DNA from 3 places in the Pseudomonas sp. AC112 genome. Region 3 is predicted to be linked to each of the others. Evidence: predicted binding sites of a transcription regulator. Region 3 holds the regulator's gene; each other region holds the start of a gene.

Region 1 (3,278 bases), 420 kb from region 3:
CGATTGCGGTCTCATGGACGCCATCGCCGGCAAGCCGACTCCTACAGCGCGCGGGGTGTCAGAGGGTCATGGCGGCCAGCCAGCCGAATGCCAGCAGCGGGAGGTTGTAATGCAGGAACGTCGGTACCACGGTGTCCCAGATATGGTGGTGCTGGCCGTCGATATTCAGGCCGGAGGTGGGGCCGAGGGTCGAATCCGAGGCGGGCGAGCCGGCGTCGCCCAAGGCACCGGCCGTGCCGACGATGCACACGATGGCCAGCGGGCTGAAGCCCAGTTGTACACACAGCGGCACAAAGATCGCGGCCAGGATCGGCACCGTGGAAAACGACGAGCCGATGCCCATGGTCACCAGCAGCCCCACCAACAGCATCAGCAGCGCCCCTACCCCACGGCTATGGCCAATAAAGGCCGCCGAGGTTTCCACCAGCGAGCGCACATCGCCGGTGGCCTTGAGCACTTCGGCAAACCCTGACGAGGCGATCATGATGAAGCCGATCATCGCCATCATCTTCATGCCTTCGGTGAACAGGTCGTCGGTGTCGCGCCAGCGCACGATGCCCGACACCGAGAAGATCAGGAACCCGGCCAGGGCGCCGATGATCATCGAGTCCAACCACAACTGAATGATGAACGCGGAGGCAATCGCCAGGCCGGCCACCAGCAGGGTCAGCGGGTTGTACTGCACGGCCACCTGTTCGACCCGCTCGATTTTCTCCAAGTCGTACACGCGTTTCTTGCGGTAGCTGATAAAGACCGCCACCAGCAGGCCGACCACCATGCCCAGCGCCGGCAGGCTCATGGCGTGGGTGACGTTGACCTGGCTGATGTCCACGCCGCTCTTGGCCACGTTGGCCAACAGGATCTGGTTGAGGAAGATATTGCCGAAGCCCACCGGCAGGAACATGTACGGCGTGATCAGGCCGAAGGTCATCACGCAGGCGATCAGGCGGCGGTCCAGTTGCAGCTTGGTCAGCACGTACAGCAGCGGCGGCACCAGCAACGGAATGAACGCGATATGGATCGGCAGGATGTTCTGCGAAGCAATCGCGACCACCCACAGCAGGCCGATCAGCAGCCATTTGACGTGGCTGCCGCCGGTGGCTTCCTGGCGGTCCACCAGCAGCAGGGCCTTGTCGGCCAGCGCGTGGGCCAGGCCGGACTTGGCAATCGCCACGGCGAACGCGCCGAGCAAGGCGTAGGACAACGCCACCGTCGCCCCCCCGCCCAAGCCGCCATTGAAGGCTTTGAGCGTGGCCTCGATGCCCAGGCCACCGCTAAGGCCGCCCACCAGGGCGCCGACGATGATGGCGATGACCACATGCACGCGGGACAGGCTCAGCACCAGCATGGTGCCGACCGCAGCAATGACTGCGTTAATCATGGTTACCTCAAGCAGAAACATAAAAAACAGGCATGCCCGCGCCCAGGCGGCCATCGGGTGGCAACCAGCGTGCAGGCTTGAAGGAGGTCTTATTAGAGGGCGCGCACTTTGCCGGACGCAGGTTCACATGTCAAAAAACGAACCTTGTAGTGAGCGAGCTTGCTCGCGCTGGGCTGCGCAGCGGCCCCAAAATCAAGGGGAGCGCTGCGCACTCCAGCGCGAGCCAGCTCGCTCACCACAAAAGCAGGTTTAAATTGATCGTTTGAATAAAGAAAATTCGGCATCGGCCGATAACCAGCTTCTATGTGTTTTCAGGTAAGGATGTACCGATGTCGCTTAGGCAGCTCTCCATTCAATGGAAAATCACCCTGCTCGCCGGCCTGTGCCTGCTGGGAATCGTGACCCTGCTGGTGGGTCTGTCGTTGTATCGCATGGAGCAGAGTTCACAGCAGGTCAAGGCCTCCAGTATGCAGATGCTGGATGAAGCCGCCCAGGCGCGCATCGAGGCCCAGGGTGAAGTGCAGGCGCTGGGCATCCGCCGCCAGTTCATGGACGCCTATCAGTACGGCCATGGCTTTTCGCGCCAGGTGCTGTTCTTGCGCGAGCAGGCCGAGAAGCGCTTTCTCGACGCCTTCGACACCCGCGAAGACCTGACCCGCCAGGTCAAGGCCGCGTTGCAGGCCAACCCGGATCTGCTCGGCCTGTCCCTGGTGTTCGAAGCCAACGCCCTGGATGGCAAGGACGAACTGTTCGCAGGCCAGGCAGAGCTGGGCAGTAACGACAAAGGTCGCTTCGCCCTGTACTGGTCGCAACCGACGCCGGGCACGCTGACCTCGATGGCGCTGCCCGAAAGCGACATGTCCGACACCAGCATCAGCCCCAGTGGCGAAAAAGCCAACGCCTGGTTCACCTGCCCGCGCAGCACCTTCAAGCCGTGTGTGATCGAGCCCTACTTTTACACCATCAACGGGCAAAACGTGCTGATGACCAGCATCGTCTTCCCGCTGATGGTCAACGGCAAAGTCATTGCCTCGCTGTCGGTGGACATCAACCTCAACAGCCTGCAGGCGGTGAGCCAACAGGCCAGCCACAAACTGTATGACGGCCAGACCCAGGTCAGCATCCTCAGCCCCACGGGCCTGCTGGCCGGCTACAGCGCGGATGCCAGCAAGCTGAGCCAGCGCCTGGACCGGGTCGATACCGCCAACGGCGCGCAGTTGATCAGCGCCCTGGCCGGCAGTACACAGATCCGTAGCCTGCGCACCGACCATCAGCTCAAGGTACTGGCGCCGTTCGCGCCAATCCCGGAGGGCAAGCCCTGGGGCGTGTTGCTGGATGTACCAGAGAGCGTCCTGGTCGCCCCCGCCGAAGCACTGAAAACCCAACTGGATGCCGACAATGCCAAGGGCACCCTGCTGGAACTGAGCCTGGGCCTGATTGCCGCCGTGGTCGGACTGATCCTGGTGTGGCTGATGGCGCGTAGCGTGACGCGGCCGATCCTCGGCGTGGCGCACATGCTCGAAGACATCGCCAGCGGCGAAGGCGACCTGACCCGCCGCCTGGCCTACGACAAAAAAGACGAGCTGGGCCAGTTGGCCGGCTGGTTCAACCGCTTCCTCGACAAGCTGCAACCGATCATCGCCGAGGTGAAACGCTCGGTGCAGGACGCCCGTGGCACTGCCGACCAATCTGCCGCCATTGCGACTGAAACCAGCGCCGGCATGGAACAGCAATACCGCCAGGTCGATCAGGTGGCCACCGCCTCCCATGAAATGAGCGCCACCGCCCAAGACGTGGCCCGCAGTGCCGCACAGGCGGCGCAAGCCGCACGGGATGCCGACCAGGCCACCCGCGACGGCCTCACAGTGATCGACCGCACTACCCGCAACATCGGCGA
Region 2 (3,278 bases), 3.2 Mb from region 3:
GACGTTGAATCCGAAGGCGGCGTGGCGTTCCGTGGCGCATTCCTGATCGACGACAAAGGCGTGGTTCGCTCCCAGATCATCAACGACCTGCCACTGGGTCGTAACATGGAAGAGCTGATCCGTCTGGTCGACGCCCTGCAATTCCACGAAGAGCACGGCGAAGTCTGCCCTGCCAACTGGAAAAAAGGCGACAAAGGCATGAACGCTTCGCCAGAAGGCGTTGCGGCTTACCTGACCGAGAACGCTGGCAAGCTGTAAGCCAGGTTCGAGGTACAAAAAAACCGGCCTGAGAAGGCCGGTTTTTTTATGCGCGGGAGATCACCTCAATCATTGAAGTCTTCCCAGCCGCCCATGTCTTTCCAGCGGTTGACGATGCCGCAGAACAGCTCGGCGGTTTTCTCGGTGTCGTAGCGGGCCGAGTGAGCCTCACGCCCGTCAAAGTCGATACCGGCGGCCTGGCAGGCCTTCGCCAGCACGGTCTGGCCATAAGCCAGGCCAGCGAGGGTTGCGGTGTCGAAGCTGGAGAACGGGTGAAACGGGTTGCGCTTCATGTCCAACCGCGCCACGGCGGCGTTCAGGAAGCCCAGGTCGAAGCTGCTGTTGTGGCCGACCAGGATCGCGCGCTTGCAGCCATTGGCCTTCAACGCCTTGCGCACGCCACGGAAGATATCGGTCAGCGCCGCTTCTTCACTCACGGCCATGCGCAGGGGGTGATCAAGCTTGATGCCCGTGAATTCCAAAGCGGCGGCTTCGATATTCGCGCCTTCAAACGGCTCGACACGGAAGAAGTGGGTGTGTTCCGGGAACACAAAGCCCTGTTCATCCATGCCGATGGTGGTCGCGGCGATTTCCAGCAGCGCGTCGGTGGCGCAGTTGAAACCACCGGTTTCTACGTCGATGACAACCGGCAGATAGCCGCGGAACCGCTCGGCCATCGGGTGACGGGAGCCGCCACCACTGTGCTCGTGTTCGTCATCGTAATGGTCTTCACTCACTTGCTTTCCTCCAGCAGGCGCCAGCGCAGTGTTTCACCGGCGCGCAGCGGGATAACAGTCAGCTCGCCAAACGGCAGGCTGGCGGGGGCGGTCCAATCTTCACGGACCAGGATGATGCGGTCGGTATTCGCTGGCAGGCCGTAGAAACGCGGACCATTGAGGCTGGCGAACCCTTCGAGCTTGTCCAGCGCATTGCGCTGTTCGAACGCTTCGGCGTACAGCTCGATCGCGGCATACGCGGTATAGCAGCCGGCACAGCCGCACGCGGCTTCTTTCGCGTGTTGGGCGTGAGGCGCGGAGTCGGTGCCGAGGAAAAACTTCGGATTGCCGCTGGTCGCCGCATCCAGCAAGGCTACCTGGTGGGTGTTGCGCTTGAGGATCGGCAAGCAATAGAAGTGCGGCCGGATCCCGCCCACCAGCATGTGGTTGCGGTTGTACAACAGGTGGTGCGCGGTGATGGTCGCGCCGACGTTGGCCGAGGCCTCGGTGACGAACTGCACGGCATCGGCGGTGGTGATGTGCTCGAACACCACCTTGAGGGTCGGGAACAACTCCACCACACGGCGCATATGCTCGTCGATGAAGATCTTCTCGCGATCGAACACGTCGACATCGCCACGGGTGACTTCACCGTGGATCAGCAGCGGCATACCGACTTCCGCCATGGCTTCGATGGCCGGCAGGATCTTGTCGATACTGGTCACGCCGGAATCGGAGTTGGTGGTCGCGCCGGCCGGGTACAGCTTGGCGGCGTGCACGAAGCCGCTGGCCTTGGCCTCGCGAATTTCTTCGGGCTGGGTGCGGTCGGTGAGGTAGAGCACCATCAGCGGTTCAAAGCGGCTGCCGGCCGGCCGAGCAGCGAGGATACGCTGGCGGTAGGCATCGGCTTGCTCGGCGTTACGCACCGGAGGTACCAGGTTAGGCATGATGATGGCGCGGCCAAACGTGCGCGCTACATCGGCCACGGTGTGGGGTAACGCAGCACCATCGCGAAGATGAATATGCCAGTCGTCGGGACGCAGCAGGGTCAGGCGGTCGGACATTGGGGATTCCAGGCGGGTCAATCTGGTGGGAATGCTACCGGAAAAGACTCTTGCAGGCACTCGCTATCAAGTTTTGCAGGATGCAACCGATAGCCTTTTGTATGCCTTATCGATGTATGACGCTTTGAAGTGTTGTAGAAACCAGTGGAGCCTCCCGTGCGCCAGCATTATCTAGCCCTGCTCAGTGTGTTCGCCAGCCTGCCTGCGATGGCCCTCACGTTCCAGACACGTCTGGAGAATATTGAGTGGAAGGTAGAAGGCGACCAGTTCGAGTGCCGCCTGACCCAGCCGATCACCGACTTCGGCTCGGGTGAGTTCGTGCGCCGGGCCGGTGAGCAGGCGACGTTTCGTCTGAAAGCCTATAACGGCTCGCTGGGCGCAGGCTCGGCGACCTTGCTGGCCGCCGCTGCCCCTTGGCAGCCGGGGCGCGGAGATATCAACCTTGGCGCCGTGCGTGCCGGCAGCGGCGACGTCTTGTTCAACAGCTCCCAGGCCCAGGCCGGGCGCCTGTTCACGGGGCTTCTGGAAGGGCGCAGCCCGACTGTCCGCCACTACGGGCGTGAGGGTGGCTACTCGGAAATTCGCCTGTTGCCGGTGAAATTCAACAAGGCCTTTAACGACTATCAGCTGTGCACCACCAAGCTGTTGCCGATGAATTACGACCAAGTCAAGCAGACCGAAGTCGGGTTCCCCGGTGGTGGTATCGAACTGGACGCGGCGGCCAAGAAGAAGCTCGACGTGATCCTCGCGTTCATGAAAGCCGATCCCTCCGTCAACCACATCGAGTTGAACGGCCATTCGGACAACAGCGGCAACCGCTTGACCAACCGCGACGTCTCGCGCCGCCGTGGCCTGGCAGTCATGGACTACTTCAAGGCCAACGGTATCCAGGAATCGCAGATCACCCTGCGTTTCCATGGCGAAAGCTACCCACTGGCGCCGAACACCAATGCGGCCAACCGGGCACGCAATCGTCGCGTGAATATTCAGCTTGAGCGCGTGGCTACCCCCGAGAAACCGGCTCCTACGGCCACCGGCCCGGGCAACCCTGCGCACACCTCCTAAAGGGCGACCATCGGTCGCCCGCTCGACATAATCTGTCGCTTTATCTTCATTTGCTGTCGCGCCCCTGTAAATTCACGGTTTTGGTCGGTAGAATCGACGCCTTTCCGTACAACCCCGTGGAGTGATGGCATGGCCGACGTAAACAAGGTCGTTCTCGCGTATTCCGGCGGCCTGG
Region 3 (3,278 bases):
GAGGTTGCTGGAAACCGTGCGGTTTTCCTGCTCGCTGCGTGACAAGAACCCGTCGACCCGACGCGCCAATTCACGAAACTCTTCAGCCCCCACTTCCCGGCGCATGAAGCGGCCCCAGTCAACGCTGAGGGCCTGGGCTTCGTTGGCCATGCCGTTGACCAGGGGCGTGGCGTTTTCCACCAAGTCCATGGTGCGGTTGGCCGCCGCCTCAGTCAGCCTGACCACGTAGGACAGGCGTTCGGTGGCATCAGTGATTTGCGAAATTTCTTCGGCCTGGGGCATATGCGGGTCAATCTGGAAATTGACGATCGCACTGTGCAGCTCGCGTGTGAGCTTGCCCACTTCCTGGTACAGGCCGCGGTCACGGGTCTGGTTGAGCTCATGGATTAACTGCACCGCGTCGCCAAACTGGCCTTTTTCAAGGCTGTCGACCAACTGGTGAGCATGCTTTTTCAGGGTCGACTCGAAGTCTCCCTGTGACGTTTCTTTATGCTCCATAGCTCCCCCGCGATGGCATTAGCCGTGGATGCGTTCGAAGATTTTTTCGATCTTCTCTTTCAAGGCCAATGCAGTGAATGGCTTGACCACGTAACCGTTAACCCCGGCTTGGGCGGCTTCGATGATCTGCTCACGCTTGGCTTCGGCGGTCACCATCAGCACAGGCAGGCTGCGCAGCTTTTCGTCAGCGCGCACGTGGCGCAGCAAGTCGATGCCGGTCATGCCCGGCATGTTCCAGTCCGTTACCAAAAAGTCGATGCTCCCGCTGTTGAGGATCGGAATCGCCGTAATGCCGTCATCCGCCTCGACCGTGTTAGTGAACCCAAGGTCACGCAACAGGTTTTTTATGATCCGCCGCATCGTTGAGAAGTCATCAACGATGAGGATTTTCATGTTCTTGTCCAATTCGACCTCCAAGCAGTCTTAAACGCGCCCAGCACCTGGACGCGCCATTTCAATCAACAGGCATTACACAAAAAGGACTGCCGAGGGCACCACGGGTCGAACCCGCGAAGGCTGCTTGCCCTCGCGGTATCGTCTGCAGTGTCCCCACACTGCCTGTCAGCGCGCTCGCCACTCTCCCAAACGCCCCCGCAAGCGGGCTGCGCACTGGCTGTGCAACTGGCTGACCCGCGATTCGCTGACCCCCAGGACCTCACCGATTTCCTTGAGGTTCAGCTCTTCGTCGTAGTACAGCGCCAACACCAGTCGCTCACGCTCCGGCAAATTGGCAATCGCGTCCGCCAACGCCCCCTGGAAACGCTCATCTTCCAGGTCACGCGATGGCTCCATATGAGCGCTCGCGCCGTCCTCGTGCAGCCCTTCGTGTTCGCCGTCCTGCAAGAGGTCGTCGAAACTGAACAGGCGGCTGCCCAAGGTATCGTTCAAAATCCCGTAGTAATCGTCGAGACTCAATTGGAGTTCGGCCGCAACTTCGTGATCTTTAGCGTCGCGACCGGTTTTTGCTTCAATTGCGCGAATTGCGTCACTGACCATGCGCGTATTGCGATGCACCGAACGCGGCGCCCAGTCACCTTTGCGCACTTCATCGAGCATCGCGCCACGTATGCGGATACCCGCGTACGTCTCGAAACTCGCCCCCTTGCTCGCGTCGTATTTGGTCGACACTTCGAGCAAGCCGATCATGCCCGCCTGGATCAGGTCTTCGACCTGGACGCTGGCGGGCAGGCGTGCCAGCAAGTGATAGGCGATACGCTTGACCAGGGGCGCGTAGCGCTCGATCAATTCGCCCTGGCTGTCACGGGCAGACTTCTTGTACGCGTTGTAGCCGGTCGCTGTCATAGCACGGGTCCTGCGCTCGTCTGATGCACCAATCGCTCGACGAAAAACTCCAGATGCCCCCGAGGGTTGGCGGGCAACGGCCAGGTATCGACCTTCTGGGCAATAGCCTTGAACGCCAATGCGCATTTGGAACGAGGGAACGCTTCGTAGACTGCACGCTGCTTTTGCACAGCCTTGCGCACACACTCGTCGTAGGGAACTGCGCCGACGTATTGTAAGGCGACATCGAGGAAGCGGTCCGTGACCTTGGTCAACTTGGCGAACAGATTGCGCCCTTCCTGCGGGCTCTGGGCCATGTTGGCCAGGACGCGGAAGCGGTTCATGCCGTAGTCACGGTTAAGCAGTTTGATCAGGGCGTAGGCGTCGGTGATCGAGGTGGGTTCATCGCAGACCACCAGCAACACTTCCTGCGCAGCGCGCACGAAGCTGACCACGGACTCGCCGATCCCGGCGGCGGTGTCGATCACCAGCACGTCGAGGTTGTCGCCAATATCACTGAAAGCCTGGATGAGGCCGGCATGCTGCGCCGGGCTCAGGTGCACCATGCTCTGGGTGCCCGAGGCAGCCGGCACGATGCGGATGCCACCGGGGCCCTGCAGCAGCACATCGCGCAGCTCGCAGCGGCCCTCGATCACATCGGCAAGGGTGTGTTTGGGTGTCAGCCCCAGCAGAACGTCCACGTTCGCCAAGCCCAGGTCAGCATCCAGCAGCATGACGCGACGGCCAAGCTCTGCCAGGGCCAGGGACAAATTCACTGACACGTTAGTTTTCCCGACGCCACCTTTGCCGCCGGTCACCGCGATCACCTGTACGGGATGCATGCTGCCCATTTTATTTCTTTACCTTGTCTTGCTTAGACGCAGGCTACATGGCTTGGCCGCGTGAATCGCTTGCAGACCATCGATGTAGATACATTTCACGGTGTTCATCCTGACTCAACCCACCCGCTTTGCCGGGTTGTGGTAAAGGTCGGCGAACATATCGGCCATCGCTTCCTCGCTAGGCTCTTCTTGCATTTGCACGCTGACTGCACGGCTGACCAACTGATGACGGCGCGGCAGATGCAGATCATCCGGGATCCGCGGCCCGTCGGTCAGGTAGGCGACCGGCAATTCATGACTGATGGCCAGGCTCAGCACCTCGCCCAGGCTCGCGGTCTCATCGAGCTTGGTGAGGATGCAACCGGCCAGGCCACAACGCTTGTAACTATGATACGCAGCGGTAAGAACCTGTTTCTGGCTGGTGGTTGCAAGCACCAAGTAATTTTTCGACTTGATGCCACGCCCCGCCAGGCTTTCCAACTGCATGCGCAATGCCGGGTCGCTGGCTTGCAGGCCGGCAGTGTCGATCAGCACCACGCGCTTGCGCAGCAAGGGGTCCAGGGCGTTGGCCAGGGACTGGCCCGGGTCGACATGGGTCACCGACACATTGAGGATCCGGCCCAGGGTCTTGAGCTGCTCCTGGGCACCAATACGGTA

What was found. The regulator FliA, encoded in region 3, starts transcription of late flagellar genes. The targets are predictions, from matches to a motif close to CTAAAGTTTNNNNNNNNNNNGCCGNTAA.
Region 1: the regulator FliA is predicted to act here: its motif matches at 1,648-1,675, upstream of AC0IYN_RS21345 (methyl-accepting chemotaxis protein).
Region 2: the regulator FliA is predicted to act here: its motif matches at 2,104-2,131, upstream of AC0IYN_RS04505 (flagellar protein MotY).

What each region holds. Positions count from the first base shown of each region.
Region 1 covers NZ_CEEDCM010000001.1:4,577,471-4,580,748, reverse strand. Annotated here, with positions in the region: gene AC0IYN_RS21350 (Na+/H+ antiporter family protein) at 59-1,378, opposite strand; gene AC0IYN_RS21345 (methyl-accepting chemotaxis protein) at 1,711-3,278, shown strand, end outside.
Region 2 covers NZ_CEEDCM010000001.1:934,596-937,873, reverse strand. Annotated here, with positions in the region: gene AC0IYN_RS04520 (peroxiredoxin) at 1-258, shown strand, start outside; gene rnt (ribonuclease T) at 324-995, opposite strand; gene pyrC (dihydroorotase) at 992-2,038, opposite strand; gene AC0IYN_RS04505 (flagellar protein MotY) at 2,195-3,103, shown strand; gene AC0IYN_RS04500 (argininosuccinate synthase) at 3,233-3,278, shown strand, end outside.
Region 3 covers NZ_CEEDCM010000001.1:4,162,143-4,165,420, reverse strand. Annotated here, with positions in the region: gene AC0IYN_RS19275 (protein phosphatase CheZ) at 1-498, opposite strand, end outside; gene AC0IYN_RS19270 (chemotaxis response regulator CheY) at 517-891, opposite strand; gene fliA (RNA polymerase sigma factor FliA) at 1,060-1,800, opposite strand; gene fleN (flagellar synthesis regulator FleN) at 1,797-2,630, opposite strand; gene flhF (flagellar biosynthesis protein FlhF) at 2,736-3,278, opposite strand, start outside.